One region of the Microcoleus sp. S13_C5 genome, then DNA from elsewhere that is predicted to be linked to it. Evidence: riboswitches for the same ligand, from Rfam matches in the RefSeq annotation. Region 1 holds a riboswitch; the other holds the start of a gene.
What was found. Region 1 has a riboswitch for cobalamin ahead of QUA04_RS23775 (energy-coupling factor ABC transporter permease). Riboswitches for the same ligand answer to the same signal wherever they lie in the genome.
Positions count from the first base shown of each region.

Region 2: it holds a riboswitch for cobalamin, as region 1 does, so the genes downstream of both, QUA04_RS01740 (DUF1636 domain-containing protein) here and QUA04_RS23775 (energy-coupling factor ABC transporter permease) in region 1, are expected to answer to the same signal.

Region 1 covers NZ_JAUBPR010000121.1:331-12,470, forward strand. Annotated here, with positions in the region: gene QUA04_RS23745 (hypothetical protein) at 212-661, opposite strand; gene QUA04_RS23750 (hypothetical protein) at 759-1,085, shown strand; gene QUA04_RS23755 (pentapeptide repeat-containing protein) at 1,101-3,233, shown strand; gene QUA04_RS23760 (DUF2834 domain-containing protein) at 3,293-3,625, shown strand; gene QUA04_RS23765 (FAD-dependent oxidoreductase) at 3,908-5,488, opposite strand; gene QUA04_RS23770 (Uma2 family endonuclease) at 5,731-6,429, opposite strand; cobalamin riboswitch at 6,604-6,750, shown strand; gene QUA04_RS23775 (energy-coupling factor ABC transporter permease) at 6,812-7,531, shown strand; gene QUA04_RS23780 (energy-coupling factor ABC transporter substrate-binding protein) at 7,535-7,867, shown strand; gene cbiQ (cobalt ECF transporter T component CbiQ) at 7,864-8,664, shown strand; gene QUA04_RS23790 (DUF2207 domain-containing protein) at 8,908-9,957, shown strand; gene QUA04_RS23795 (ABC transporter substrate-binding protein) at 10,254-11,666, shown strand; gene QUA04_RS23800 (ABC transporter substrate-binding protein) at 11,774-12,140, shown strand, end outside.
Region 2 covers NZ_JAUBPR010000003.1:48,242-67,011, forward strand. Annotated here, with positions in the region: gene QUA04_RS01725 (WD40 repeat domain-containing protein) at 81-1,169, opposite strand; gene QUA04_RS01730 (GTP-binding protein) at 1,307-2,278, opposite strand; gene cobW (cobalamin biosynthesis protein CobW) at 2,461-3,495, opposite strand; gene QUA04_RS01740 (DUF1636 domain-containing protein) at 3,689-4,099, opposite strand; cobalamin riboswitch at 4,122-4,268, opposite strand; gene QUA04_RS01745 (protein kinase domain-containing protein) at 4,538-6,520, shown strand; gene QUA04_RS01750 (serine/threonine-protein kinase) at 6,635-7,909, shown strand; gene QUA04_RS01755 (type IV pilin-like G/H family protein) at 7,901-8,476, opposite strand; gene clpX (ATP-dependent protease ATP-binding subunit ClpX) at 8,547-9,929, opposite strand; gene cynS (cyanase) at 10,157-10,600, opposite strand; gene QUA04_RS01770 (slr1659 superfamily regulator) at 11,047-11,391, shown strand; gene QUA04_RS01775 (ATP-binding protein) at 11,538-13,676, shown strand; gene QUA04_RS01780 (hypothetical protein) at 14,207-14,482, shown strand; gene QUA04_RS01785 (PAS domain S-box protein) at 14,613-17,198, shown strand; gene QUA04_RS01790 (VOC family protein) at 17,292-17,753, opposite strand; gene QUA04_RS01795 (hypothetical protein) at 17,933-18,076, opposite strand; gene QUA04_RS01800 (glutathione peroxidase) at 18,246-18,731, opposite strand.

The DNA of each region.
Region 1 (12,140 bases):
GCCAATTATTGAAGCTATCTCTCAATATTGCGAACAAAGCCAAACAGCGGGGACGAGTCAAACTCTCAGATTGTTTCGCAAGTGGGTTAAAGACCAAATACAAAATTGATATGAAATCCGTAGTCCACGCACTGGCTGCCAGAAATCTGGCTTATTTACGATCGCCAAAAAGCCATTTTCTCACAGCAAGCCTCCTAATTCCGTTGTATTTTTAATTTCGCTTTTGGGAAATAGAGAGAGAGTAAGGGTGTTGACCTTGAGCTCGATCGCCCACAAAAATAACATAAGTCCCCTTGTCCCCATAACCGGAAAATTCTACATTCCCCGCAGCAGCATTCGGCGGCAGGACGCAGAAACGCCCCCTCGGCCCCTGAATCATCAAACTTGGAGCTCCAGCGGTTTGTACTGCAATCCGCCAGTAAGGCAAATCCTGCGTTACTTCGATGACGTGGTTCGGTCCTTGGGAGACAAAACCGCAGTCGCCACTATTGTTCGGGCCGCCGGAAACTCCAGAAACTCGCAGCGGTTCGGGAAATCCCGGAGCAATTTGTAGCGGTTGGCTCCGAAGGGCACCGGCATCCGCTAAAATCATTGCCAAGGCTAGGGTCACAATCGGGCTAAACCACAGTTTGCCGCGATCGCCCGGATAATTGATATTCATGTTTCCTCACACAATGACATTTGGTTCTAGTTCTTTGACGGTAGGGGATAATGGCGGTTCCAAACACATTAATCTAAAATAACTTCCGAATTTTTTTATGAATCCTCAAAATAACTTCAATTGGCAGCAAGCGTTCGGAGAACTAAAAGCTAAAGTAGAACGATCGCCACTCATCACACAAAATTCAGACAGCTATCAAGCCGTCGGAACCTTCTACAATCAATTACTGGACAAATTTCAAAGACTCCCCAAACCGGGGCAGGTGGCAGCCTTTGCCGTCGGAGCGATAATTGTCCTGACAGTCTTCAATAGCGTCGTACAGCTAATTTCAGCGCTGATGACTCTTGCCGTTCTCGGAGTGCTAATCTACATAGCGTATAAATTGGCAATTTCCCCCCAGTCCTCAAATACTAACGACAAATAATAGGAATTTCTAAATATGGCTAACCCCACCGCGCCCAGCGGCATCAATCAACCCGATCCGTCTTGGCAAACACAATCCAAGCAAATGCCACTGCTGGTTCGCAGGTGCGGCGCTTGGGCCGTGGAAATTTCGTTAATTGCGGCCAGCGCCCTCGTTCCCTTCAGTATCGGGGCATTGGTCAACAAGGAATCTCAAACCGTACCGCTCAATTCCTCCATAGCAGCAGCATCCGAAACCGTCGCCCGTACTTTGGGCATACCCGTGCGCGATCGCAGCCCCAGAGTCGCACCCCTAACTAATCTATTCTGGTCAGGGGCGCTGCTGGCACCGGCAGTTTTAGCGGGGTGGCAACTGTTTTTGCTCGCCAGAACCGGTCAAACTCTCCCCAAACGCTGGTTCGGGGTCAAAGTTGTCACAGCGTCGGGTACTCCTCCGGGTTTTGGGCAAGTGCTAATTCGCGAAAGTTTGGGGCGCTGGGGAGTGCCTCTGGGCGTCGCTTACGGTATTTGGCGCTTGAGTGGTGCGTTTCCAGATTTGCTGATTTTAGGGGGGCTGAGCGGCTTGGCAGTGCTCGCAGACGGCGCTTTGGCATTGCGCTACAAACGGCAATCCGGACACGATCGCCTCGCGAATACTTTGGTCGTCAATGCTCGATCGAATCAACTGTCTGACAATCCTGTCAAGAGTCAAGATTGGACTGAGGAAGACGCGCAGATTGCGGCTTTGGTTGTGACTCCACAAAGCGGCCTGAAAGCAAATGCCAGTTTGTGGAATTGGATGCGCCAACACCCAGGCACAACTTTAGTGATAGTTACCATCGGCAGCGCGGGATTGATTTTAACTTTGTTTGTCGGCACTCTCATCTACACTCAAAGTCAAGCAAATTTGCGGGATTCCCGGCAGCGGAACGACGAATTATTTGTGGCTTTAGTCAGCAAATTGTCTCCCACATCGGCTAGCGGGGCATCGGGCAGGCGATCGGCTATTTTGGCTTTGGGGGCCGTGGAAGACTCTCGCGCCGTACCTCTGCTAGCGGATTTGCTAGCTCAAGAAGACAACCGCGCCATGTTGGACGCGATCCAGCAAGCTTTAGTCAGTAGCGGGCCGAAAGCTTTGCCTGAGTTGCAGCGGTTGAATCAAGCCCTCAGCAACGATCTCGATTCCCTGCGCTTTGGCGGCAAGGCCCCGGAACGCGAGTTAGCGGCCGCCCGCCAGCGAACAGTACAAAGGGCGATCGGCAAAATTCTCACAGTGTATAGCAGCCAGCTCAACGGCGCGGATCTCAGCCGCACGGATTTAGCTCAAAGTCCTGCCGGCCCGTCTCAGTTTACTTTAGTTTTAAACAAAGTTGACTTGTCGGGAATTAAGCTGAAAAATGCCAATTTAACCAATGCCAGCTTGCAGGGAGCTCGCTTTTACGGCACCGGCGAAGACAGGCGTCCGGGTACATTTGACGATTGGATTTCTGACTTGAGCGGCGCTAATTTGGAAGGAGTAAATTTGGTCGGGGCGTCTTTGAACAGTGCTGTAATGAACCGCACTACTTTTGTGCGCGCTGTCATGAACAAAGCTAATTTGTCAAACTGCAATTTGAATTCAGCTAATTTCAGCAGTGCTATTTTAATTGGAGCTAATTTACAGGAAGCACTGTTAAAAAATGCAAGTTTTACCGGAGCAGATATAGGAAGCGCGAATTTGTCGCGAGCGGATTTATCAGGTGCGCGTTTGGCCAAAGTGAAGGCTCAAGGCGCTCAGTTGTCCTTGACAAATTTGTCTAAATCGGAATGGCAAGGTGCTGATTTGTCCGGTGCTGATTTGAGCGGTGCAAACTTACAAAATGCCGATTTGACTTCGACTAAACTCGCAAACGTGAATTTAAAAGATGCTCGGCTGCAAGATGCTAATTTTCGGAATGCGGAGGTGAGTTCAGTTGATTTTAGGGGCGCAAATTTAGCGGGAGCGAATTTTAAAGGCGCTGTGTTTCTGGGGAAGGCAGCTTCGGATCAATTTATTCAAAGTCCGACTGGTAGTAAATCCGGTCGATTCCTAGGAGTTGATTTTGCGGAGGCTAAGAATTTAGATAAAAGTCAAATTGCTTACATTTGTTTGCAGGGGGGGATTCATCCGAAGTGCCCGCAGAAGAAGTAAGGATTGGTTGTGAGCTAGTAGGCTAATACAGTTGAGCAAAGAACTGGTAGGGTAAAATTATGAGCGTTAAGCGAATCATTTATCTCATCCTAGCAATTCTGTGGCTTGTGCTGCCTTGGTACTATAACTTGCAGTTTTTTAGCAATGCTGGCTTGCTCGACTTTGTAAACGAGAGTTCGGCTAATCTTGCTGCGAAATCGGTAAGTTTAGATTTGTTTATCGCAACTGTAGCAGGAAGCACTTGGATGTACGCTGAGTCAAAACGATTGGATATAAGTTTTGTAGGGCTGTACATAATTCTGGGTTTGCTTGTTTCGTTTTCCTGTGCTTTCCCGCTTTTCTTGTTTGTGCGGGAAACCAAGCTGGAAAAATCAAGTGAAGTCTCAAGTTGAAAAGTTGCTTAACAGGTTAGTGCCGCGCAGCACAATAATTCGGTGCAGGCGATCGAGGTATTGTATAATTTCCGGTAAAATCACCGTTATAGGTTTGTAGTGACGACGGAAGTCCTCAGAATTTTATCAGGATTAAAGTCGTCATTACAAACCAACGTGATTGTTGTCGCTTGAGGGGAGCTAATATTAATAGCAATTTTACTCCTTTCTTGCTAAAAACAGTTGTGTTGAGTTTCGTTCCCAGAGCCAAACCAACTATTGCATTGTTTATTGAAATTGCTATTACGCAATAGCATCCGAACTGGCAAGAGTCTCGAATTGCGCCAATAGCATTGCATCACCATTATTTGGAGTTCCAAAAATTTTAGGTAACTGACCTGTTTCAGCGAGAACTTGTCTCACTTCTCGGTTAGATACATCGGCTAAATTTTTGTTATTTAGAAGGGCATTAACCGTAGCGATACCCACACCTTGACCAACTGCGGCGTTGAATTCAACAATTCTGCCGACAGAACAGGCAAACCCTTCAAATCCAGAACACGGACTGACCACTGCCAGGTTAGGAACATTTTTAATTAATGCGTGGCGGATGCCAACATTAAAGATAGGGTGTTTAAAACTCAGACTTTTAAACCATCCTAGACGAGTTGCTTTGTCGCGAATACCCGGGATGCCTCCCCGTACATCAAAATGATAGCTAAATGTTGCCAGGGCTTCATTAGCAGGTACGCCACCTAACAGCATTTGTGCGCCAGTTAAAGGTTCTACAACTCCCGTCACATTGCCAGCGTGTCTGATATAAAGTTCTGAGGCATAAGTAACAGAAGTAGCCCCCAAACTTTTCAGCCAAGTTGTAACAAATAACATCTCTCTTTGCATATTAGCCGTGGGTTTGCTGCCGCTTCTCGCCAAGGCTTCCGCTTCGCTGCTGGTGACTGCAAATAAAAGCGCATTCCACGAAAGTCTGTCATTTGGAAGGATGGCTATATTTCCTTCATCTAAAATTACGCCGCTTTCAGGAAAAGATAGTTTTATTCCTCTAAAGGAGTGGTAAGCTACAGACAGAGCTGGCGAGCGAACATCGATGTAATCGTTGCCCGCCCACAGAGTTTTGAGATTGCCTTGAGTGTCGGTCATTTCCCGCCGGAGTTCTTCTGCTAGTTGGGCATCATTGTCGGCAGCGTACAGCAAAAATTTTTGACTTTCTGCATCGGCCCGGTTTGTGAAGCGTTTTAGATAAATGTAATCGAGTTCTTTCAGTGCTCTTGCACTGAGTCCTTGAGTTTCAAAAACTAGGGTGACTGGAAGTTCTGAGTTAGGCAGACCAAATGTTTCAAATCCCTTCAGCTTTCTCACACCGGCAGCTTGAGCTAATTCGGCATTGACAGTGGCATCAATAAATTGCTTGGCGGCATAAACTACTCCTTTAGAGGTGGTTATACTGGCAATTTTTTGGCCTTCTTTAGTGACTGATTGAATTTCTACTTTGCTGAGGAGATCTGCCCCAGCTTGTACTAGCATTTCTTTCAGCGCTGCACTGGCTTTGCGGGGGTCAAGTGCAATTGCGGTGACACCGGATTTTTGCAGGAACTCTTTATAGATTGTCGCCGGTGAACCAAAGGGATCTAACTTTAAAGATTGTTGAAGTTCTTCACTAATCTGACTTCTATCTAAATAAGCAAGACCGCCTCTTACCAAATGCCCGCCAATTCCTTCTTGCAAGCTTGCTTTAGACATCAGTAGAATTCGCGGATAACGCTTTGTTCGGCGAAGATATTCTCTGGAAGCAGAGATAACAGCTAGAACTCCTGGAACTTCATCACCAAAACAGATGACATCGTAAGAACGCACATCCATGACCATTATTTAATAACCTTTCTTGATTTTCATCTTTTCGTGCTGGATCTCAATGTTTGCCGTCCAACTCTCTGTTTTTCCCAAATCTAGCTCGATCTTTCCTGATTTTTGCGATAAATATTCACACATTTCTGGACGCAGAAACCGGGTTTTTTCCAGAAAATTCTCCGTTGAGGACGATCGATCTCGGTTGAAAAACCCGGTTTCTGAGCGTCTAGAGTCGGTCAGTCTGGTACTCTTGATTACCATCAACTCAGATTATCAGGATCTATCCCCAACTCTCGCAATCGCTGAGCTAGTCGATCGGCGCGCTGCGATTCCTGTTGGGCGCGCAGCGCTGATTCTTTTACCTTTTCTTCAGGAGTCAGATAACGTTGGCCATCGGCATCATACCAATACAACCACTCTCTTGTCACCCCAGAATAATTTCCCCTTTCACAACCAATCCCCAAACCAATTTCTGGCATCCAAACTGGATGTCCTGGCTGTAACTCGTACTTCCCATTGACTAACTTGTGTACTTCTAAACGGGGTTTACGACGGCGGCGGGAAGAATAAATGACGTAATAAACTACGCCTAAAGCTTGATATTCCTCCAACTTTGTGCTGTATTCCTTGCGATAAGTTGGGGAAACAACTTCTAGCACAAAAGTCGGCAGAACATTTTCATCCCACAGCACGTAACTGGGGCGCAATTCTTCGTCGTAAAACCTTTCTACTCCTAAACTTAAGAAAGCATCGGGGACAATGGGCGGTTCGTCAGGGTGATGATAAATACCCATATCTATGCCAAAAAACCAGTCCATGCGTTCTGACCAAACTATGAGCAATATTGCTTTTAACAACCCTGGTATTAGCTCTTGCAGTTCGTTATCCACAGGCGTTTCATCCGAGTCTGGTAGTTCATCGGCGGAGGGCAAGTTCCTCGGCAAGTTGTACTGTAACATTGCGGCTTTCCTCAAAACTCATTAATATTATACCGTTGACTTGTTTGGCGATAGTATTTATTGAACGAACCGCCAAGACGCGAAGGAAAAGAAGAGAATATGATAGGTAATTTTGACTGAGTTAATCTGAATGAATTTTTGTAAAATATTTGCTGAGACTTACGCGATCGACTAAACTATGTCTAACCAGTCGGTTCTAATGGGGAGCAGCCATTAGAGGAAACGGGGAAAGTTCGGTGCAAGTCCGGCGCTGTCCCGCAACTGTAATGAGAGTCATGTCGCTTTCTGAGTCAGGATGCCCGCCGATGTGTTAGTTTACATAGTCTCATCTGCGAGGTTCAGTGTGAAGACCAGAAATCGGAAATTGGTCAGCTTGGGATTGATGGCTGGCTTGAGTTGTTATATTGTCCTGGCATCGGCAACGCCCGCCGCAGCTATGCACATTTCGGAAGGTTTTTTGCCGATGCAATGGGCTGCGTTTTGGTGGATGGTGGCGTTGCCTTTTTTTGCCTTTGGGTTGCGATCGATTACTCGCATTACAAAAGAACACCCGGAACTTAAACTATTGCTGGCTTTGGCGGGTGCGTTTACTTTTGTGCTTTCAGCTTTAAAAATTCCTTCGGTAACGGGCAGTTGTTCTCACCCGACGGGTACCGGTTTGGGTGCAATTTTGTTCGGCCCTTCGGTGATGGCTGTACTGGGGGCTTTAGTTTTGTTGTTTCAAACGTTACTGTTAGCGCATGGTGGCTTGACAACGCTGGGAGCGAATATGTTTTCGATGGCGATTGTCGGCCCTTTCGCTGCGTATTTTATCTATCAATTGCTGTTGCGAACTGGTAGGCAGCGGGCGGCAATTTTTTGTGCGGCGGCTTTGGCAGATTTGCTGACTTATGTGACGACTTCGATTCAATTAGCATTAGCTTTTCCCGCAGCCAGTGGCGGTTTTATGGCTTCGTTTCTAAAGTTTGCTGGCATCTTTGCTATCACTCAAGTACCTCTGGCTATTAGTGAGGGATTGCTGACTCTATTGGTCTGGAATTGGCTGCATTCTTACGGGAAGCAGGAGTTGGAAACTTTGAAATTATTGAGACAGGACTCATAAGCCGTGAATCAAAAACCTACAAAAAATCACCAATCTACTTCCCGGCAAAATTTACTGTTGGCTGGCGCGGTGATTGTTCTGGCAGCGTTTCCTCTCGTTTTTGTGCGGGGTAAATACGGCGGTTCGGATGACCAAGCTAAGAAAGCAATTACCGAAATTCAACCGGGTTATAAACCTTGGTTTAATAATTTGTTTGAGCCCGCTAGTAGCGAAATTTCAAGTCTATTGTTTGCGTCTCAAGCGGCGATGGGGGCTGGCGTAGTTGGGTACGTCCTTGGGTTGTATAAAGGCCGATCGCAATCTCGGCAGCAGTCTGATCGTAAATCGTCGGAATGAACCATCAAATTGATAGTCTGGCTTATACAAATCGCTTGCGGGGGTTGCCGTCATCTCACAAGTTATCCTTTGCGATCGCCCTTTTAATTCTGTCTCTAGTTTCTGGGGCGATCGTCCAATTGTCGATCGCCCTTTGGTTGGCCGTCTGGATCGTCATTTATGCGGGTATTCCGGGGAAACTGTATTTGCGGTTGCTGTCGCTACCGTTGATGTTTTTGCTGACAAGTTTACCTGCTTTGGCGCTGGGTGCGGTTGCGAGCGATCGTATCCCCGCAATTCAGTGGGATATTTGGCAAGGTTGGGGCATTAGCATCGGCACTTTTTATCTGTATGTAAGTCGCACAGGAATATACCAAGTGAGCTTGCTATTTGCCCGCGCCTTCGCATCGACAAGTTGTATGTATTTCATCCTCTTGACGGTTCCATTTACCGAAACCTTGCAAATTCTCAGACAATTACGGTGTCCAGAGTTAGTCACAGAACTGCTATTACTAATGTATCGGTTTATTTTTAGCTTATTGGCGATCGCCGATGAACTTTGGATAGCACAAAACTCTCGCTGTGGCTACCGCACTTGGAAACTGGGAATGAACAGTTTAAGCATTTTAATCGGGCAATTGCTTCAGCGAACTTTGGAAAACTACCGTCAAGTTTCGTTGAGTTTAGCGTCACGCGGCTTTAATGGAGAACTGCGCGTTTGGCATTCTTACCCTTACAAGCCTTCGCGAAGATATATATTTGAAGCTTTGTTTGGGTGTACATTTTTAACTTTGTTAAACGTGCTATTTCAACATTAAATTACTCGTTCCCAGGCTCTGCCTGGTAAGGCAGAACCGGAGGATCTGCCTCCAATTTCCCCTTCGCCACGCGAGGCAGATCCTCTGGAAATCGGTTCCCAGGCAGAGCTTAGGAACCAGTCAAATTCCCTGCCCCCGGACTTAATATATGACTTTTATGAACATAATTAATGAATTTAATGAATTGACTTCAAAAGAAAGCTGTTGAATAATTGTAGTCAACACTTATCTTGTGGAAATCCTATGATAAATAAACGACTCCTCAAAAAAATAGTTTTTTTGTTAATGGCTTCATTAAGCCTATTGTTGGTAACAGTGACTCATGCAGCGGCCCAACAACTACCCTTCTACTGGGATAACATAAACGTCATCATCGACGTTCAGACCAACGGAGATATGTTAGTTACCGAAACGCAAAAATATGTATTTACAGCAGACTACACCAATGAACGATATCGCTATATTCCTTTAGATAAGGTCGATGAAATCAAAGATGTGACCGTTGCTGAAAATAATCAAAAAATCGCCAGTACGACCGGGATTGAAAACAATCAACTTTGGATTCGCTGGCAACATCAATTAAAAGCGCCAGAATCACATACTTTTGTTATCAAATATCGGGTAGTAGGTGGATTGCAGCTAGATGGTCAGGATACTCAAGTTTATTGGAAAGCCATTTCATCAGGTCGCAAAGCCCCCATTAATGCCGCAAAAGTTAGAGTAAAATTACCAGAAGCTTTGTCAGGTAAAGTTTTGTTTTTTAGGAATTTTGGTACGCCAGCCATTCCTCGCAAAGTAGATGCTAAAACATTTGAATTTGTGGCAAGTCAGCCTGTTCAACCGCAGCAAGAATTAGAAGTGCAGATTGCATTTCCCCAGCAAATTCTCAATGTACCTCAACCTCGCTGGCAACAAACTGGCAATCAATCTCAATCTTCTTCGGAAGAACAAGTCTTTTTTGACTCTGAGCCTTTTGGATTTTTATTTATTTGGCTTCTTTGGGTGTCTGTTCCTATTTTAGTGATTGTATTAATGACCACAAATGAAATCAAGAATCGAAGCTGCCCTGAGTGCCAAACACTCAAACTCAAACGGATTTATAAAGTTTTGTTGAAGCCTACATATACCAGTGCAGGAAAGCAGGAAGTTACCTGCAAATGTCGAAACTGCTCTTACCATCACAAGTATGAAGTAGTAATGCCAATCTTGAGCAATGACAGTGATGGCGGTGGCGGTGGTGGTGGTGGTGGTGGTGGTGGTGGTGGTGGTGGTGGTGGTGGCGGTGGCGGTTAATATCAACGGCAGTTACGCATCACAACCAAAGAAACCGGGTTTTTACAGAATATGTGGGCTGTAGCGCGTCTTCTGGGCAAAAAACCTGGTTTCTGAGCACCCGCGCGTCCAGGAATATTGTTGATAATTCCCGTATTCTCGTTAGTTTAGCGGGCCGGATTTGAATAAGGGCGATCGCACTTCCTGCAACAGCTATTACAAATATGACTTTTATGAACTTAATTAATGAATTATATGAATTGACGTGAACAGTAGTTGAGTGAATAATTACAGTATCAAAATACCGAGAAAAAATTATGTATCAAGATACTAACAAGAAAAACAGCCCGCCGCCCATTGTTTTTATTATTGCCATCGGCTTAATTGGGTTTGGCGCCTACAAGTTCCTTCCCGGTTTATTGAATGCCAAAAATTTAACTACACCTACATCTACATCTACACCGACAACGATTGCATCGGGAGCGATCGCCAATCGTATCAGTTTAGGAAATCAGATATTGCTGACATCCTACGCAACACCTGACAAACAAGCAGGAGTTCAAGCTTTTGCTGAGGGAAATTACCAAGCTGCCGCCCAATATTTTCAGAAATCGCTGCAACAAAATCGCAACGACCCGGAAACCCTTATCTATTTGAATAATGCCCGATCCAGCAATGGTTCTTCCTTAAAAATTGCTGTCAGCGTTCCCATTGGTAGCAACCCCAATGTCGCCCAAGAAATCCTGCGGGGTGTCGCCCAAGCTCAGGATGAAATCAATACTAGCGGTGGCATCAATGGCGCAAAACTGCAAGTAGAAATTGTCAACGATGACAACAGCCCCGAAGTGGTCAGAGAAGTTGCAAAAGCATTAACAAAGGAGCAAAACATACTAGCAGTAATTGGACACAACGCTAGCAATGCGTCTCTCGAAGCTGCTCCGATATATCAGCAAGAAAAACTGGTAATGGTGACACCCACTAGCTTTGCCAATAATCTCTCAGGATTTGGCAGCTACATCTTTCGGACAGTACCCAATATTAGCTTAATGGCTGCTCCCTTAGCAGAATATATAGTTAAAACAGAACGCCAAACTAATATTGCCGTTTGTTATGACTCCCAAGCACCGGATAACATATCATTTAAAGATGAATTTGTGGCATCTCTTACTGCTGCTGGAGGCAAATTAGTTCCCACTGTTTGCGACTTTTCATTACCCTCTTTTAATCCCGAAAGTGCGATCGCCGATGCTGTCAGCAAAGGCGCACAAGGATTGATGGTAGCGCCCCACGTCGATCGCATTGACCGTGCGATTTCTCTGGCTCGCATCAATCGAGGCAAATTGCCACTCTACGGCAGCACTACGCTCTACACCTTTCAAACTTTAAAAGACGGACAAAAAAACGTTGACGGGCTTGTTTTGCCCGTTCCCTGGCATCCTGACACTAATCCCGGTAGCCGTTTCCCAGAAAATGCCCGCCAGCGTTGGGGAGGCATTGTGAATTGGCGAACAGCAACGAGTTTTGACGCGACTCAAGCTGTCATCGCTGGCTTGCGACAAAGCAATACGCGGGAAGGATTGCAACAAGCGCTCAGAAATCCGAGTTTTTCGACAGCAGGATCAAGCGAGGATGTGAAGTTTTTGCCCACGGGCGATCGGGCTGGTAAGCCGATTTTAGTACAAGTTAAACAAGGAGGAAGCACTGGCTATAACTTTGTCCCGCTGCGGTAACTTTGTTAAGTGCGATCGCACTAATTATTCTTGTTCCCCGGCTCTGCCAGGGAATGCGTACCCGGATGAAGAGCCTCCAAACAATATCAAAATAAGGAGAAAAAATCATGTATCAAGATACTAACAAAAGAAAAAGTCCGCCACCCATTGTTTTTATAATCATTTTCGGCTTAATTGGGTTTGGCGGATACAAGTTCCTTCCCGGTTTATTCGCATCCAAAAGTTCAGATACACCTACATCGGGAACGAGTCCATCGGGAACGAGTCCATCGGGTGCGATCGCAACTCGCATGAGTTTAGGAAACCAGATATTGCTGACATCGCAAACCACAGCCGAAAAACAAGCAGGCGTTACAGCTTTTGCCAAAGGCGATTACAAAGAAGCTGTTCTAAAATTTCAGGCTTCGCTGCAACAAAATCGCAACGATCCGGAAACGGTAATCTATTTGAATAATGCGAGAGTAAGCGATCGCA
Region 2 (18,770 bases), on a different contig from region 1:
TTGTAATCTAGCATTTTGTCAAGACCAAGTTTTCAATTTTTCTCTTTTGGTCAAACTGGTGCGCTCGCCCTACTACCAACTTACCACCCCCCGAACCCTTTGCTGCCCATAGATTGTGACCAAACCAGCAATTCACCTCCACAACCGCCAGCGGCGAGAAACTGGCCTTCGGGATGCCATGCCAGACAGGAAAAACCGCCCTCTGCACCTTCTAGAATTTGCAGCAATTGTTCTGCTTCATACCACAAACAAACTTGACCGTCTGCGGCTGCGGAAGCTAATAAAAATGTGCTAGGTTGAAAGGCGATCGCATTTACCACATTTTCATGCACCTCTAACCCCCAAGAATCCCAACCGACTCTTTCATCAGCGTCTCTTTCCCAGACCGAAATGCCTTGAGAACTCGAAGCAGCTAACAAAGGTGCACCCAAAGAATTAGTTTTACCAGACCAAGCTAACTCTCGAACTTTCCCGGGAAAACCCTGCATTACCCACGGTTCAAAATTGCCCCATTCATTAACAATTAGAGTATTGTCCATATTGCCGCAAGCTAAATATTCCCCATGTGGCGACCAAGCAATTGCACCGGTTGCAGAGGGTACTGATAAAATTTCCGGGTCTTCGTCCCAGTCTTCGCCATGCCAAACTTTGACGCCTTGATAGCCGCTAACTGCCAGATATTGAACCATCGGATGCCATGCTAAATCGAGGATAGATGATGAGTCGAAATTCAGCGTTACTTCAACAACATTATCCTCAGCATTCCATACTTGAACGTAGCGGCCCATACTGAAAGCTAACTGGTTGCAGTTGGGACTCCAAGCTAACTTATCAACCCAGACGCGGTGGTTATCCAAATCAGCAATTAATTCCCCAGAATTAACGCGCCAAATTCGCACTTTTCCATCTTGTCCGCCAGCAGCTAGGAATTGACTGTCGCGGGAAAAAGACAAGCAATCGGCTGATTTACCCGTGGCAGTTTGTAGGGTTTGCAAGGACAATTCATGAATTGCCCCTACTTTCGCCAGCATCACTTCGCCCGCAGCAGAACAGACTGCTAAAGTTGTGCCATCGGGCGACCAAGTAACAGCAGTTACGTAGTCAGATAGCATGGCTTCGGCATGAAGTTCCAGGGTTTGTTCACTTTTCTTTGTCTTTTTGTTACCCATATTTATTGAAGCTGAAATGTTGCACTCTTCTTAAGAACGGGCAAGATGCCCGTTCCACAAGGAATGAATTTTATTCTTGTGGAACAGGCATCTTACCTGTTCCTAAAAGGCTTATTAAAAATGGTTCAATATGTCAGTTAAACCAGACATTTCCGAAAATCCTCTCGCAATTGATTTTCGTTTAAATTGCGACCGATGAACACAAGCTCGTTTTTCGGAATTTCGGTAGCTTTCCAAGGTCTATCCAGCCGGCCATCGAACACCATATGTACTCCTTGGAAAACAAATCGCTGGTTGTCTCCGGCGATATTCAAAATGCCTTTTGTCCGAAAGATATTCGGGCCTTGAGTTCGCAACAATTCCTCAATCCAATCGCTAAATTTGTTGCGGTCAATAGCACCGGGTTCTACTATTGCTACTGAGGTAACAGTTTCGTCGTGTTCGTGAGTGTGTTCGCCTAAAAAGTCGGGTTCGATTTCTAATGCCCGGTTCAAATCAAATGCTTTAACGCCCAATAAAGCATCCATTGCTAATTCTGCGTTGCGGGTGCGGTGAATTTTAGCCATTGCATTCATGGCGCGAATTCGCTTTTCTAATTCTGCCAATTCTTCGTCAGTCACTAAATCAGTTTTGTTTAATAAAACTACATCAGCGAAGGCAATTTGTTCTTGAGCTTCGTCTGCGTCCCAGTGCTGCCAGATGTGCTTGGCATCGACTACGGTGACAACTGCATCTAGCAGCAATTGATCCCGCATATCTTCGTCTACAAAAAACGTTTGAATTACTGGTGCGGGGTCGGCTAAACCTGTGGTTTCGATGACTATGTGGTCGAATTTGTCTCGCCGCTTCATTAAGTTGCCGATAATCCGAATTAAATCACCTCGGACTGTACAGCAAATGCAGCCGTTGTTCATCTCGAAAATTTCTTCATCGGCATCAATTATCAGTTGGTTGTCAATGCCTACTTCGCCGAATTCGTTGACGATGACTGCAACTTTTTTGCCGTGTTCCTCTGTTAAAATTCGGTTGAGTAGCGTGGTTTTGCCTGCACCTAAATAGCCCGTGAGAACGGTAACAGGAACTGATTCGATCGCCCCAGCAGTCACCATACTTGACCTCGATTATTGTACAATGATAACCATTATCGCTATTTTACACCAGACTTGCTGGCAGTGACCACAATATTAAATAATGTTAATAAATTGTTCGTGAGAGCTTGGAGGGGCGAGTTTTACCAAAAATATTTGCTGCAATTCAAAATATCGATCAACCCGCCCCTCTCAGATGACAATTAATTGTTAATCATCGCTGCAATTCGATCGCGCTCTAACTCTCGACCGATCAGCACTAATTTGGTCTGCCGGAGTTCGGAAGGTTGCCAAGGGCGATCGTAAAAATATTCTATCCGCGAACCCACACCTTGCAACACCATCCTCATCGGTTTCTTGGGAACCGCCACAAACCCTTTAATCCGATAGATTTCCTCCTGCTGCATTAAGGATTGCAGTTTTTTCACCAAAGCTTCAGGTTCAAATTCGCGATCGGCAATAAAGAAAGTCGAGTTAATATCATCATCATGTTCGTGTTCCTCCTCAGTGTCGTGGTGACTCGGACGAGACTCCAAATCATCCTCAACCGCCGCATTAAATCCCATTAGCACATCGGGGTTAATTTCGCCACCTTTGCAAGGCACAATTTTCACACTCGGACGCAACTCTTGTTGCAACCAGCTTTGGACTTTCTTGTGAGTTTCAGCATCTACGCGATCGACCTTCGTTAAAAGTACCATATCGGCACAGGCTAACTGGTCTTCAAACAATTCCTCGATCGGAGTTTCGTGATCTAAACTAGAATCAGCCTGTCGCTGTGCCATCAAAGCATCGATATCACCGACAAAAGAACCGCTAGCAATAGCTTCGCAATCGACAACAGCAACAACACCGTCCACTGTAGCACCGGTGCGAATTTCCGGCCAGCGAAAAGCTTGAATTAAAGGTTTAGGAAGTGCGAGACCCGAAGTCTCAATTAAGATACAATCAATTTGTTCTCGGCGCTTCAACAATTCCTGCATAGTCGGCAAGAATTCCTCTTGAACAGTGCAGCAAAGACAACCATTTGTTAGTTCAACAATATTGCTGCCCACATTTTCTTCTTCGTCGCAAACTTGGCAATCGCGCAGCAATTCTCCGTCAATACCGATTTCGCCAAATTCGTTAACCAGAACAGCAATGCGGCGACCTTGATTATTTTGCAATAAGTGGCGAATTAAGGTAGTTTTGCCGCTACCGAGAAAACCAGTGATGACAGTAACAGGAATTTTGTGCATTGATAATTTTGTGCTTATTTGGTGGTGGGATATCTCGTTCCCAGGCTCTGCCTGGGAATGCTAATCTAGAGGCTCTGCCTCGCTGGAGTAAAGGAGCGCTTTTAATACGAGGCTCTTCCTCCTCTGGGTACGCGTTACCAGGCCAAGCCTAGGAACGATAAGGAAAAAACTAAAGTCCTTACTACAAAGCTATCTAATTTGGTAGTGGTGGAATCTTTGCTAAAACACCTTTTTTCAGAGCTTGAGGACGCTCAGACCAAGGCAACAAACCGTCCGGTTTAGCATAGTATTGACCCGCGCATTCGAGTACCGCCTCGACGCTTTCCGACTCATTTGCTGGTAAATCACCAAACAGATAAGTGTACTTTCCAACAGCAGCAAAAGACACCGCACAAGAGTGACTGCAAGCACTCATGCACTCAACCTCTTGAATCTCAAACTTATCATAAAACTCCCAATCTTTAGCGAGTTGCGACAAATTTTCCATGAATTGTTGACCGCCGCTTTTGCCTTCGCGCTTGCCGTTTTTCCAAACACTAGCGCAAGCAGTGCAAACAAACAGACTGTGCTTTGTGCGTACAGCCGTGTTAATTCCATCCATCATCCGTACCTCGCAGATGCGTTCAAAAGTGAGTTAGATATCGGCGGGCATTCTGACTTGAGAAACCACAAGGGTTTCATTACAGTTGCGGGACAGCGCCGGACTTGCACCGAACTTTCCCCGTTTCCTCTAACGGCTGCTCCCCGCTAGAACCGATCGCGAAATCACATCATACCGCACTTGCCGCCTTTTTTCAAAAAAGTTATGTTGGTAATGTCGATCCATCCCAAAAAAAATAACTCTTTGTGGAACAGGCATCTTGCCTGTTGCTGACAGGATATAACCCCACAAAAAAAAATAACTCTTTGTGGAACAGGCATCTTGCCTGTTGCTGACAGGATAGAAGCCCATCCAATAAAAATTCACTGTTTGTGTAACAGGCATCTTGCCTGTTAATGACGGGCTAGAAGACCATCCCACAAGAACATTACTACAAACTATATGAACGCCTTCCCCGATTTTTCCACTCACGGCTATCAGATTGAAAAAAAACTCGGACACAACAGTCTCGGCGGCCGAGTTACATACTTAGCGAAAAATACGAATACTCAACAAAAATTAGTGGTAATTAAGCAATTTCAATTTGCCCAATTAGGTGCTAGCTGGACAGAATACGAAGCTTACGAACAAGAAATTCAAGTTTTGCAAAATCTGGATTCCCCGGGCATTCCCCGCTATCTCGATTCTTTTCAAACTAACAGCGGTTTCTGCATGGTGCAGGAATACAAAAATGCCGAATCTGCTGTCGCGCGGACTTTTTCGCCGCCGGATATCAAGCAAATTGCGATCGCAACTTTAGAGATTTTAGTTGACCTGCAATCTCAGAAACCGCCGATAATTCACCGCGACATTAAGCCAGAAAACTTGTTAATAGATGACGAACTCCACGTTTATTTAGTAGACTTCGGTTTTGCTCGGCTAGGAGGTGGAAATATCGCGGCTAGCAGCGTCGTCAAAGGCACGATGGGATTCATGCCACCCGAACAAATGTTCAACCGAAAATTAACAAAAGCATCCGACCTTTACGGCTTGGGGATAACGCTGATTTGTTTGTTAACTGGGACAAAATCGGCGGATGTCGGTAATTTAGTTGATGCCAATTATGGCATTCATTTCCGGCATTTAGTACCGCCATTGCAGCAAGGTTGGATGAATTGGCTGGAAAGGATGGTAGCGCCGAGATTGCAAGACAGATATCCATCGGCTGCGGATGCTTTAACTGCGCTAGAATCTTTGGATGTCAGCAGCTTGCCGAAAGTGAGAATTGAGCGCGATCGCATTCAATTCACTGCTACTGAATATGGAGAAATCTTAACACAAACTATTGCAATTAGCAACCCAATTCCCGATACAAGGCTTTGTGGCAGGTGGCAAGTCGCGCCGCATCCGAACGATCCGCCCCACACGCCCTACGACCACTCTTGGATCTCCTTTGAACCGCAGGCATTTGAAAGCAATGATATCGAGTGCACAATCGCCGTCGATACGAGCCAATTGCTGGCAAGTCAAACTTACAACCGCCAAATCATCTTGCGCGCAAATTCTGAACCAGAAACTCATACAATAGAATTACAAGTCACCACATCTGCCCTACCAGTACCGCAAAGAACTAACGCTTTGTCTGTCAGCAGGCTGGCTTTTATGTGCAGTTTTATTTTAGCAGGTTTTATGCTGCACCAGATTGCAAGCCCCAACTTCTTTGACGACAAAGATACCGAGAATTATATTGTTACTACCATTTTTATGAGTGTATTATTGGGAGTGTCAGTTGCTGAGATCACAAGCACGACCAAATTCAATAAATACAAGTCTAATTGGTTCGGAGCGTTATTTTTAGGGGCAATAGTAGCTCTATTTTCGGTTTTATTGATGAGTCCTTTAACGTATACTAATCCTTCCCTCTCTAACAGTAATATAAATCAGTTTATTATTATAGTGGTTGTTCCTATAGCATTAACTTTACTGGGAGCTTGGGTCGGCAATATAATGAATGTTATCGCTGTAGTGGCTTTGCTATTTTTATTAGTTTCATTGTGTAGCTTGATGGGAGCGGGATGGTTTATGATTATTGTGCCGATCGCATTCGTGATGTTGATATCCGCTTTGGCTTACGCGCTCGTCAATCCGATAGCTAACAATCTAGTCTCCGAGCAGACAACCAGAAAAGTTCTTAAAGTAGATGCTGCCAAAATAGCCTTTCTTACTGCCGGCTTTTGTACTAGCTTGGGAGCAGCATTTCGACTGTTTTTAAAATTAGGTACTCAATTAGAATGGGTGGAACCAATGGAAATGATAGCTGTAGGAGGAACAACAATGGCATCTCTAGCCGTCACTGCGATTCCGTTAATTGACCTGATTCTTTTTAAACCAAAAAGAATTATTGCCAAGTATCGCAAATCTCAACCCAATTTAATCAAACCGTAAAAACTTGTTCGTAGTAAGGACTGAAGTCCTTACTACGAACTTTTTCAGGACTGAAGTGCTGACTACAAGCTTTTTCAGGACTGAAGTCCTTACTACAAACCTTACAACTTACCTATGAATGCTTTTCCTGACTTTTCCAAATACGGCTATCAAATAACTCGCGAACTCGGACACAATCGCGCAGGCGGCCGCGTTACCTATCTGGCTACCGAAATTAATACAAAATGTTCGGTTGTTATCAAACAATTTCAATTTGCCCGCACCGGTGCTAATTGGTCAGAATATCAAGCTTACGAAAAAGAAATTCAAATTTTGCGAGAACTCGACCATCCCAGTATTCCCCGCTATTTAGATTCCTTCCAAACCGCGTCGGGTTTCTGCATGGTGCAAGAATACAAAAATGCTCCTTCTTTGGCAAATTCTGGCCGCTGGAATCCCGAACAAATCAAGCAAATTGCTATTTCTGTTTTAGAAATACTTAAATATCTACAAAACCGCATTCCGCCAGTCATCCACAAAGATTTAAAACCAGAAAATATCTTAGTAAATGACCGGATGAATGTCAGCCTTGTCGATTTCGGATTTGCTAGAATCGGCGGGGGAGAAGTGGCCGCTAGCAGCGTTGTTAAAGGCACTTTGGGCTTTATGCCGCCAGAACAAATGTTCAACCGCCAGCTAACTGTTGCATCGGATTTATACAGTCTCGGCGCGACGCTAATTTGCTTGCTAATCGGCATCAATTCTACCGAAGTTGGCAGTTTGATGGACGATACCGGGCGGATAAATTTTAAACATCGCTTGCCGCAGCTAACTCCAGAATTTCTTGAGTGGCTGCAAAAAATGGTGGAACCTAATTTCAAACACCGCTATCCTTCCGCAGATGCTGCCCTCAATGCTTTGATTCCCCTAGAGGTAGTTCAGCAGCGTAACAAGTCAAAACTCGCACTGATATCAGTCGGATTATTAACAGCAATTGCTGCTATTTTTATTCCTTTGTTCTGGAAATTTCCCGAACCTCAAACAGCAGTCGATCTCAAACCAGTAATCAACGAAGCAAAGTTAAATCCTCAGACTCAAGTGATGTTAACTGACGAACTAGAATCGACAAAAACTAGAGATTTTTGGTCTTTGAAGCAAAACAAAAAAGTCTATTTTGCTGTAAGTGCTGCTAACTTGCGAGAAGGAGAATATAGAAGTTATTGTAAGGTTGTCAACCCTCAAGGACTATTCGCAGCCCAAAGTCAATCTTATTTAAAAACGACGGGCGAGCGATTAAATACTTGGTGCTGGTACAATTTTAAAAAGGATGATAAGCCGGGAAATTGGAAGTTTGAATTTTACTTAGACGGTGAAAGAGTGGCGCAAAATAGTTTCAAGGTCTTACCTTAACATTGTTGTTCCGGGCTGGCAGTGAATTGCTTTGCCGTCAAAAGTTGGCGGATTCCAAGTTTCTGCATAAGTTGGGTTCTCCCCATTGTTCTCGCAAATGGCAGCAATCGTTGTTATCATATCGCTATCCTTTTCTTTGAAAGCAAATACTGCGCCCGTGTATGATTTCCCGGTACTCATATCATTAGGTTTGGCAATCGCGATCGCGCTTTCAAATTGTGCCGTTTCGCGCTGATTCTGCAAGGTTTGAACTGGCCCCATTGACGATCCGATCGTGTAATTATGGTTATCTGCCTGTTCTTTAATTCCCAGACCCAATTTTGCAATGGAATCGCTAAATTGACCGTATTTTGCATAGTAAGCTTGCTGCGCTCGATTGATGCTAGCAATATATTGTTTTGCTTCCGAGGATTTCGTATCGCTTAAGATCGATAGTGTACCGAGTTTAAAATCGTAACATGGCGCTATTATGCCAGCCACAAGCGCGCTGTAAATTGCAATCCTCGGCAGCAAACTGGATACTGGCAATCTCGATTTTTTACTGACTTTAGCTACATTGACTGACATTTTTTAAGCTGCCATAAAGTAAATTTGCCAAGCTTGTAGGGTGCGCCACAAGCACCCTACAAGCTATAAATTATGCAGTTTCGTGCTGTTTGTGCCATGCGGGATGCCACAGCAATTCAGCAGTCGATCGCTTCTCGACCATCTCAGGAGTAATCATACAGTTAGCCACATCCTTGCGAGAAGGCAACTCGTACATGACATCGAGCATTAACTCCTCTAAAATGCTGCGGAGAGCTCTGGCGCCAGTTTTGCGGCGGTAGGCTTCCTGGGCGATCGCCCGTAGCGCTTCCGGCTGGAATTCCAATTCCACGCTGTCCATCTTCAACAGCTTTTGATACTGCTTCACCAGCGCATTCCGGGGCTCGGTCAATATCTGCATCAAAGCTGCTTCATCCAGCGGCGAAATCACCGTCACCACCGGTATCCGCCCGACAAACTCAGGAATCAAACCAAACTTGACTAAATCGTCCGGCTGTACCTGCTGCAAAATATCAGCGGCCCGCTTATCTTTCGCCGGCAAAGTTGAGTTGCTGTCGCTTTCTGTTGGCTGAATAAAGCCCAAGGATTTTTTACCCAAACGCTGTTCAACTATTTTTTCCAAACCGACAAAAGCACCGCCACAAATAAATAGAATTTTGCTAGTGTCAACTTGAATAAAATCTTGGTAAGGATGTTTGCGGCCACCTTGCGGGGGCACGTTAACCACCGTTCCTTCCAACATTTTTAGCAGCGCTTGCTGGACTCCTTCTCCTGATACATCCCTAGTGATCGAAGTGTTTTCGCTTTTGCGAGCAATCTTGTCAATTTCATCAATATAAATAATGCCCCGCTGCGCCGCTTCGACATCAAAATCCGACATTTGCAACAGCCGCAGCAAGATATTTTCTACATCGTCGCCCACATATCCAGCTTCTGTCAGTGTCGTCGCATCCGCTACCGCAAACGGCACTTCGAGCATTTGCGCCAAACTTTGCGCTAACAAAGTTTTGCCACAACCTGTGGGGCCCACTAGGAGGATGTTGGATTTTTGCAATTCTACATCGCTGTCAGGGGAAGACTTGTCGCTATCTTTAGCTTGGTCAACGCTCAAGCGCTTGTAGTGGTTATAAACTGCTACAGAAAGGACTTTTTTTGCTGAATGCTGGCCGATAACGTGGTTGTCTAAATGCTGCTTAATCTCTGTTGGTTTCGGAATTTGAGCTAAAACAATTTTCGATTTGTTCGATCGACCCGGCCGCCGCGTTCCTTGTCCCTGAGACTCTCGCACCTCTGATTGGGGAATCTGTTGACCAATTGTTTTACTGGAGTCAAAGAACTCCTCCTCTAAAATTTCATTGCACAGTTCCACGCATTCATCGCAAATGTAGACGCCGGGCCCAGCTATTAACTTGCGGACGTACTCTTGCGACTTGCCGCAAAAGGAGCATCTGAGATGGGAGTCATATTTTGACATATTTGCCTCTTAATTTACGGTTGCGGTTGCTTGTTTCGACTGGGGAAGTTGCCGCGGGAGTGACCTTAGCTGTGCCCTAGAAGGGTTTCCCGATCGGACACCCAAGCCAGTCAAGCTTCGCGATCTCTGTTTCTAAGTTAACACTTTTGAGGCTTTAGTCATTAGTCATGAGTCATTCGAGCAAATTTGAATTTTTAATTCTCACTTAAAAGTAAAGCCGCACGGGCTTACCATTTTTTGTATTCCAAAAATTTTCCCGACATAATTATTTTCACTCGATCGCCTTTTGGGTCTGCTTCTTTCTCGACATCCAAAGTAAAGTCGATCGCGCTCATAATCCCGTCACCAAATTTTTCGTGAATCACTGCTTTGATTGGCATCCCGTAAACCTGCAGAATTTCATAAAAACGATAAATCAGAGGGTCAACCGGAACCGAGGCTTCCAAAGAACCTTTTAACGGAGGTTCACAGAGAACCGCAGCCGTCTCGCTATCTAGTCCCAAAGCCGAGACAATTTTCTCGGATTCATCTTCTGATGCGGTAGCTTGACGGTAAATAACCGCGGCAATCCAAACTTCGTCGCGCCCCAAAACTTTTTCCAAATCTGCAAAACTAATTCCCTTAGCTTTTTTAGCCGCCAAAAGCTTTTCTGTAATTCCTGAAATTGCCATTAAATATTCTCCGCTTCTCTTCAGTGTCAGATGTGAAATATGTCTCACATATTGCGAATTTTGTCAAGGCTAACTTGAGAAAATAAATCGACTTGATAGCTCTGAACTTCAGCCAAAGTTGGTCTCGTCAACCCCCACAACTCATACAAGTTGAGATTTAAGATTTGAAATGTTAGATTGGCAATGACTGATGACTATCAGGGTTTGGAGCTAGTCAACAGTTGCATTCTTTTTTCCAACTGGTATCACAACTGGTAAATCCTAAAATAACTCCTAACTGCCCTGCGGCAATGGTACAGTTGGCAGTATATGTAATAAAAGTTACACACGCAAAGGCCTTCGGCATTCGGCAAACGGCTGAATTTTGATCGTGCTACCCTGAAGCTCAATCCTCGCTCACGCAGGCAAAGCCCCTTTACCACTCAAAACCGGCAACTGACAAAAGTATGGAGATTCAGACCAAAGATTACACGATCGAGTACGATCAGGCTACGCAAACAGTCACCTGTAGCGGCTCGTTCCGACTCAGCCAGGTGGAAGAATACGCACCGATCGTCGATCTGCTCAACGAAGTGGCTGACTCCTGCCTAAACACGGTGACTCTAGACTTGCGAAAGCTAGAATTTTTAAATAGTTCTGGAATTAATATTTTCTCAAAATTTGTGATCAAAGTGCGCCAGCAAAAAAATATTCAAATCGCCATCAAAGGTTCTAAACAGATCCCCTGGCAGATAAAATCCCTGAAAAACTTGCAGAGGCTGATGCCTTCCTTGCACTTAGAATTGGAATAATAGCGAAAAAGGTAAAGATCAATCCCGGCTAAGTCCGGGAACCAGGATGAGGGTGGCTGAAGTTAATCGGAATAAGTCATAGTTAAACTAGCACAAAACCCTAAAAAACTTCAGAACCGACTAAAAATTACCAATTTTCAATTGCTATGCAGGAAGAACCATCGACAGAACAGCTACTTTTCGACGTTCAGCGGCTGAGTGCGGAACTTGAAAACTTGAAGCGCGAAAAGGTTGACCTAGAACTTTTGCTGGAGACTACCACCGAACATTCAGATACGATGGAAGCTCACTTGCTGAGCAAAGCTGAGTTGGCGCTGCGTTCAAGCGAAGAGCAGTTTCGGGCGATCGCCTCGGCAACTCCCGTGCCGATATTAGTTTCTCGCCTCTGTGACGGCTTAATTATGTATGCGAACGCTCAATTGGCTTCTCTCCTGAACATACCCCTAGAAAAATTGATCGGCTGCAGCACTCCAGACTTTTACTTAAACCCCGCCGATCGCCCAAAGGTACTGGAGGCACTTGCTAAAGACGGATACCTCCAAAATTACGAACTCCACTGCAAAAAATCAGACGGCACCCCTTTCTGGGCGATGATCTCGGTTCAGTCGCTGGTGTTTAACGGCCAGCAGACGGCATTGTGCGCCTTGTACGACCTCACCCAGCGCAAGGAAGCAGAACAAACCCTTCAAGAGAGCGAAAAGCGTCTCCGCCGCCAGAGTTTGGCTTTGTTGCAGCTAGGTAGACAGAGGACTCTCAACAGCGGTGCGCTAAATGTGGGAATTCGCGAAATTACCGAAGCTGCAGCCCGCACTTTGGATGTGGAAAAAGTGAGCGTCTGGCTTTACAACCATGGAAGATTTGGAACTCGCTACCCCAGCGAGCCCCAGCTAAATTTTACTGAGAGAGTGCTCGCCAAGAACCAAACAGAGCCACTCGATACAGAGGCCGCTGCCTCAGAGCAAGACGAGGGGGTGAATCATTCTAAGTTGAAAATCCCCAACCTCAAATTAGTTTGTCTCGACGTGTACGATCGCACCCAGGAGAATCATTTGAGCCGGGAGTCCATATCGGCAAGCGATTTAAATTTATCAATTTTAGATGTTGAAGGCGACGCACCGGGCGAAAATTTGCGATCGGACAATGCTTTAGAACCTACGACAAAGACTCAAAAATCTCTACAAACAGATTTGTCCCACTCATCTTCGGTAGCCGAACATTCCGCTGTGCTGCCAAATGCCAGCAAGCCTAATTCATCCATATTAAATGTAGCAATTAGGCTCGGCGGCCAGATCGTGGGCATCCTCTCTCTCGAACATATCGGCGCGCCCCGCCAGTGGGCTCTAGAGGAGCGCACCTTCGCTGATTCTTTGGCAAATTTGGTAGCGCTGGCGATCGAGGGATTTGAGCGCCAGCGGGCTCAGGAAGCACTCTCCAAAGCCAAAGCGCAGCTAGAAATGACCGTCGATCAGCGCACCGCTCAACTCACCGCCGCCAATAAACTGCTCCGCATCGAAATTGCCGAGCGCAAAAGAGCCGAAATAGCTTTGCAAGAAGCCTTACACAAAGCTGAAGCAGCTTCGAGAGCTAAAAGCACTTTTTTAGCCAATATGAGCCACGAGCTGCGGACGCCGCTCAACGCAATTATCGGTTACAGCGAAATGCTACAAGAAGAAGCACGGGAATCGGGACTCGAAGAGATCATTCCCGATACCCAAAAAATTTATAACGCCGGCAAACACTTGCTGACTTTAATTAACGATATTCTAGACCTTTCTAAGATAGAAGCTGGTCGGATGGAGCTTTATTTAGAAAAATTTGACCTCAGTAATTTAATAGAAGAAGTCGTTGCGACTTTGCACCCTTTGGTAGAAAAAAATCACAATCAATTGCAGGTTTCTTGCTCTGAAAACTTGGGAGTGATGTATGCAGATTTGACTAAAGTCCGGCAAATTCTGTTTAATTTGCTATCCAATGCCCTGAAGTTTACCGAAGGTGGAACGGTGCTGTTGAGCGCGAGTCGCGAACCAGCAGGCTGCAGCGATTCGGTTTATTTGCAGGTATCTGATACGGGGATTGGAATGTCGGCAGAACAGCAGCAGGGTTTGTTTGAACCTTTTATTCAAGGGGACGCTTCCACTACTCGCAAGTACGGCGGCACCGGTTTAGGATTGGCCATTAGTCGCTTGTTTTGCCAGATGATGGGAGGCGATATCACTGTTGAGAGTCAGTTGGATGTTGGCTCTACTTTTACTGTTCATTTAAAGGCAGAAGTTGATATTAGTTAGAAGCAAATTTGGCAACTAGCAATGTAGGGGATTTAAGGGATTTAACGGGTGGGGGTTTTGCCAGGAATTGTGTACCGGATTTAACGGATTTAACGTAGGCCAAAAGATGGAATAATTCCCCAATTACCAATTCCCCCCTTACCAATTACCCATTCCGTTTTTAATTGTGACACCGATCGCGATCAACCTCTGTTGTCGATCACACAGTAGCATTTTTTTTCAGCCTAGAATAGCTATATTATCCCAAAATTGTCCTGCAGGCACGATCGGGCGCCTCGCTGCATTTACAAATCCCACCTCAACCTAATTAAGGCGGTGGGGGGTTGCTTCCAGAAAGGCAATTTGGTAAAAGTAATGCTATGGTCGCGAAGCAGTAGAAGGGAAAAGTTAACAGGAAATCAGGAAGTTTCAAAAGTCTCTGGACGCAGAAACACAATTCTGCTTTTTGCCTTCATACTGCTTCTACTGGCGAGATAGCACTGCTGCTGAAAGCAATGCACAATTTCTCAGAATCAAAGGAGTGCATCTACATGATTAAACCTTGCAGTCAACCACTAAAAATAAATCCTTTTACTTGTTATCGCGATCCGGCTACAGGCAGGTGGACTACTGTAGTTACAAGTGTTCCAAACACTTGCGAAACAGACTCTAGTTTAAAAGCAGAAGCCGAAGGCGCAAACGAAGGTAAAGCAGAAACGATCCTTTCTCCTTCGCCTGCTGTCTCGGTGTCGAAAAAAGTCCTTTCTTTCTCCCTGCCTCAGTTTAAACACCGTGCCAAAAAATCTGCTGTTAGTGTCAGCAGGTAGCTATCGCAGGGGTCTAATCTAGTTTCCACGGTTAGTCCCCGACGATCGCCAAATAAAAAAAACGAACTTATCCATAGCCTAAACTGCCAAAAAGCGATATACTGGCAGCAAACTTTCTCCTTCAATATCCGTGAAGTATTTGCTCGATCGCTGCCTCCACTTTGTATGGACAGACCGACCAATTCGCCAGCGGGGAACAGTCATCATTGCTATTCCCATGATTTTTCTGTTTGCTTCGCTGCTAGCAATTGCCGGCCTCCGGGATAGTGCCATAAAGATAAGAAAGCGAGCAGATACTAATAAGGCAATACTTCAGGAAACTAACCGCTTGATAACCATGGTGGTGGATGCGGAAACGAGCGTTACGGGTTATGGGTTGACGCAGCGCCGCGAATTTTTATCACCCTACTTAGAAGCAAAGAAGAGTTTGCCTCCGCTGCTGGCTAAACTTAAGGTATTGGTTCAAGAAAACAAACTGGAACCTCAGCGATTTGAAGAAATAAAAAAAAGTACCGAACAGCAAATAAATTTCTTGCAAAAGACTTTGAATAAGCTGGACAGTTCGGCAACAAGGATGCAGCCGCAGGAAAGAATTCAGGTGTTTGCTCAAGGCAAATTGAACATGGATAAGCTGCGTACACAAATTAATGCCTTTTCTGATGCCGGCGAAGCCTACCAGAAAAGTGTAGATCAGCAACTAGAGGAGTTGGTAGATTTCATTAATTTTGTGCAAGTTGCGGGTTTGCTTTCCGGCTGTTTGGGGGCAGCGGCTTCCTGGTATTTATTTGATAGTTTAGAGAAGGAATTGAGGAAGCGGGAAGCTGGCTTGGAAGAAAGTAAAAGTCGCATTCAAGCTGTGGTTGACAATGCGGCTGACGGTATTATTACTTTGGACGCACAGGGAAATATTGAGTCTTTTAATAGGGCAGCAGAAAAGATTTTTGGCCAGAAAGCCGATCGAATAATTGGCTCTAACCTGCGGCGGCTGATAGCTCAACCGCTACCGCACAGCAGCGTGGGGGATTATTCGATCGAATATTTTGTGTTACATCCAGATACTACGCTGAAGACTTACCAGCAAGAAACAGTTGGACTTCGCCACGACGGGACTAAGTTTCCGATGGAGTTGGCTGTCAGCGAAATGCGTCTGGCAAATCAACACTTGTTTATTGCGATTTGCCGTGATGCCAGAGGACGAAAACAAGCCGAGGAAACTCTGCGAAAGCAAGCACAAATTCTGGATTTGGCAAACGATACGATCGCGGTACTAGACTTGAACGGGGCGATTTCTTATTGGAATTCGGGGGCAAAGTGGCTCTACGGCTGGCGGAAGTCGCAAGCAATAGGAAAAAATATTCACCAGCTTTTACAAACAGAATGGACTCAACCTTTTGAGGTAATACAAAAAGTATTTTTCGAGAAGGGTTCTTGGCAAGGAGAATTGGTGCGAACCAAGAAAGACGGCACAAAAATAACGGTGGCAAGCCGATGGACTTTGCAGCATGACGAGCAAGATCAACCGGTGGCTATTTTGGAAATCAGCAACGATATTAGCGATCGCAAGCGCTCAGAAATTGCTTTAGCCCAAAGCGCGCAGCGGTTTCGCGCTACTTTTGAGCAGGCGGCAGTCGGCATGGTTCAAGCGAGTGTGGAAGGCAAATTTCTGTTAGTCAATCAAAAACTTTGCGAAATTTTGGGCTACAGTCGCCAAGAATTGCTGGAGAAAAGATTTCAGGATATTACTTGGCCTGGAGATTTGGCAAGCGAACTGGAACTTTTGCGCCAATTGTTAGCAGCAGAAATTGAAAATTTCTCTCTGGAAAAGCGCTACATCCGCAAAGACGGAGAGTTGGTGTGGGCAAACTTGACGGTTTCGCTGCTGCGAGAACAAGATGGCAGCCAATTTTTGATGGGTGTGGTAGAAGATATTAGAGATCGGAAACAAGCTGAGGAATCGCTGCGGTTGCGCGCTCAAGAATTGAGGTTGACGGCGCAAAATCTGGCTCAAACGACGAATGTTTTGAAAAAGCGGAATCAAGAATTAGACCAGTTTGCTTATGTAGTTTCTCACGATTTGAAAGCGCCGCTGAGGGCGATCGCAAATCTCAGCAGTTGGATAGAAGAAGACCTCAGCGACTCGATGACAGAGGATACTCTGCACCAAATGAACCTGCTGCGTGGCAGAGTTCACAGGATGGAAGGTTTGATTGAAGGACTGCTGCAATATTCCCGCGTCGGACGCATTGAAGTGCCTTCGGAAATGGTAAAAGTTGAGAAGTTATTAGCAGAAATTATTGATTCGTTGGCGCCGCCGTCTGGATTTGAGGTGAAAGTTAAACCAGGAATGCCAACTTTTGTGACCGAAAAATTGCCGCTACAGCAGGTTTTTTCTAATTTAATTAGCAACGCAATTAAGCACAACCGAGCTGAATCCGGTCATGTAAAAATATCGGTTAAAGAGTTAGATGATTTTTACGAGTTTTTTGTAGAGGATGACGGGCCGGGGATTGATCCTCAATATCACGATAAAGTTTTTGTGATTTTTCAGACCTTGGAAGCTCGCGATAAAGTTGAAAATACTGGGATTGGTTTGTCGCTGGTGAAAAAAATTGTCGAAGGTCAAGGGGGCAGTATTTCCCTAGAATCTGCCGAAGGTGAGGGAGCAACTTTTCGGTTTACTTGGCCGAAGCAATCTATTAGCAAAGACGGAAAATAAAACAACTTTAAAGGTAGGATGTTTAAAAATCACCGCGATCCCAAGAGTAAATGTAGGGTGCACCCGGACTACCGAGAACCCGATAGCGGCTGTTTAAACAGCATCACAACGGATTTCGATGATAAATCCATCAGGATCGTAAAAGTAAATGCCGCGTCCTGTAGCGCGAGTGACGGGGCCGCTATCGATCGCAATTTGATTTGACTTTAGCACTTCCAGAGCGCGATCGAACAAATCCGGCTCAATATCGAAGGCTAAGTGGTTGGCGCGGGTAAAAGCTTTCTCCGGATCTGGGTTTGGCGGTTCCAAGTCGGGCTGCCAAAATAAGTCAATAACAGTACCGTCTGGGGTAACGAAATTAGCGACTTTACCAGAGGCTACCATTTCTGTTAAAGTTGCCGGAATTTCTGCACCTGTTAGTTCGTGCAGGCCGAGAATTGTACCGTAGAAGTGGCGGGAAGCTTCCATGTCGCGCACGTTTAAAGCGATATGGTGAACGCGGCGCAAATTCCCTGGCGCGAGGGCAATTTTGACGTTGTTTTCGGTAGTTTGCATGATTGTCAATTGCGAATGTTCGAATTGAATGTAGTTTGATTTATTCAGAGGGTGTCCTGTAAAATAATCATTTTAAGTTGGTAGTGAGGACTGCTGCCATCCGATTTCTAGGAAGACTTCAGTCCTCACTACCAAAACTTTTATTCGAGTTGTGCGATCGCACATCATATCGATTAGTATTATTTTTCTTTAGGAAACGATGCCATGCCTACAAATAGCATGGCCAGACCACCTGCCAGAATTGCGAAGGCAAGTAAACCTACCACTAAATCTAATCCCGATGTATTTTCCATTAAATTAAACTGTTCTCCAATTAAATACATTCATCGGTATTTGTTCAGGGTTGAGTGCTTGCACACAATGGGGAAGATCCGAAGAAAAAAATTAGCTCTCAACTTATTAGAAAAAAAGCCTATTAATTTCTTCCCTCTTCCCTAAACATCCATCCGTTAAATCCGTTAACTCCTGTACACTGCTTAGTTGCCGAACTGCTTATTTTGCCAATTCTCGATCAATAGCAGCGATTAGTTCTGGTGAATCGGGGCCAACACTGCTGCGGAATCGGGCAACCACTTCACCCTGTTTGCTAACTAAGAATTTCTCAAAATTCCAGGAAACCTCACCCTTGGGATCTACTGCACTCGTAAGCTTCGCGTACAGCGGGTGCTGCTGAGTGCCTTTAGCGCGTACTTTGTCAAATAATTCAAAGGTGACACCGTATTTTGTAGTACAGAAATTGACGATTTCTGGATTACTTCCGGGTTCTTGACCTCCGAAGTCGTTGCAGGGAAATCCTAAAACACGGAGTCCAGCCGCGCTGTACTTCTGGCTCAATTCTTCGAGTCCTTTGTATTGAGGTGTATAGCCACATTTGGAAGCTACATTAACTATCAAGAGTACCTGGCCAGCGTACTCTCCTAGCTGCTTGTCTTCGCCTGCGATCGTTTTTACTTTAATGTCGGAGATTGTGCTGGGCATTTTCAAATACTTTTAAATTAGACCACCACAATTTTACCG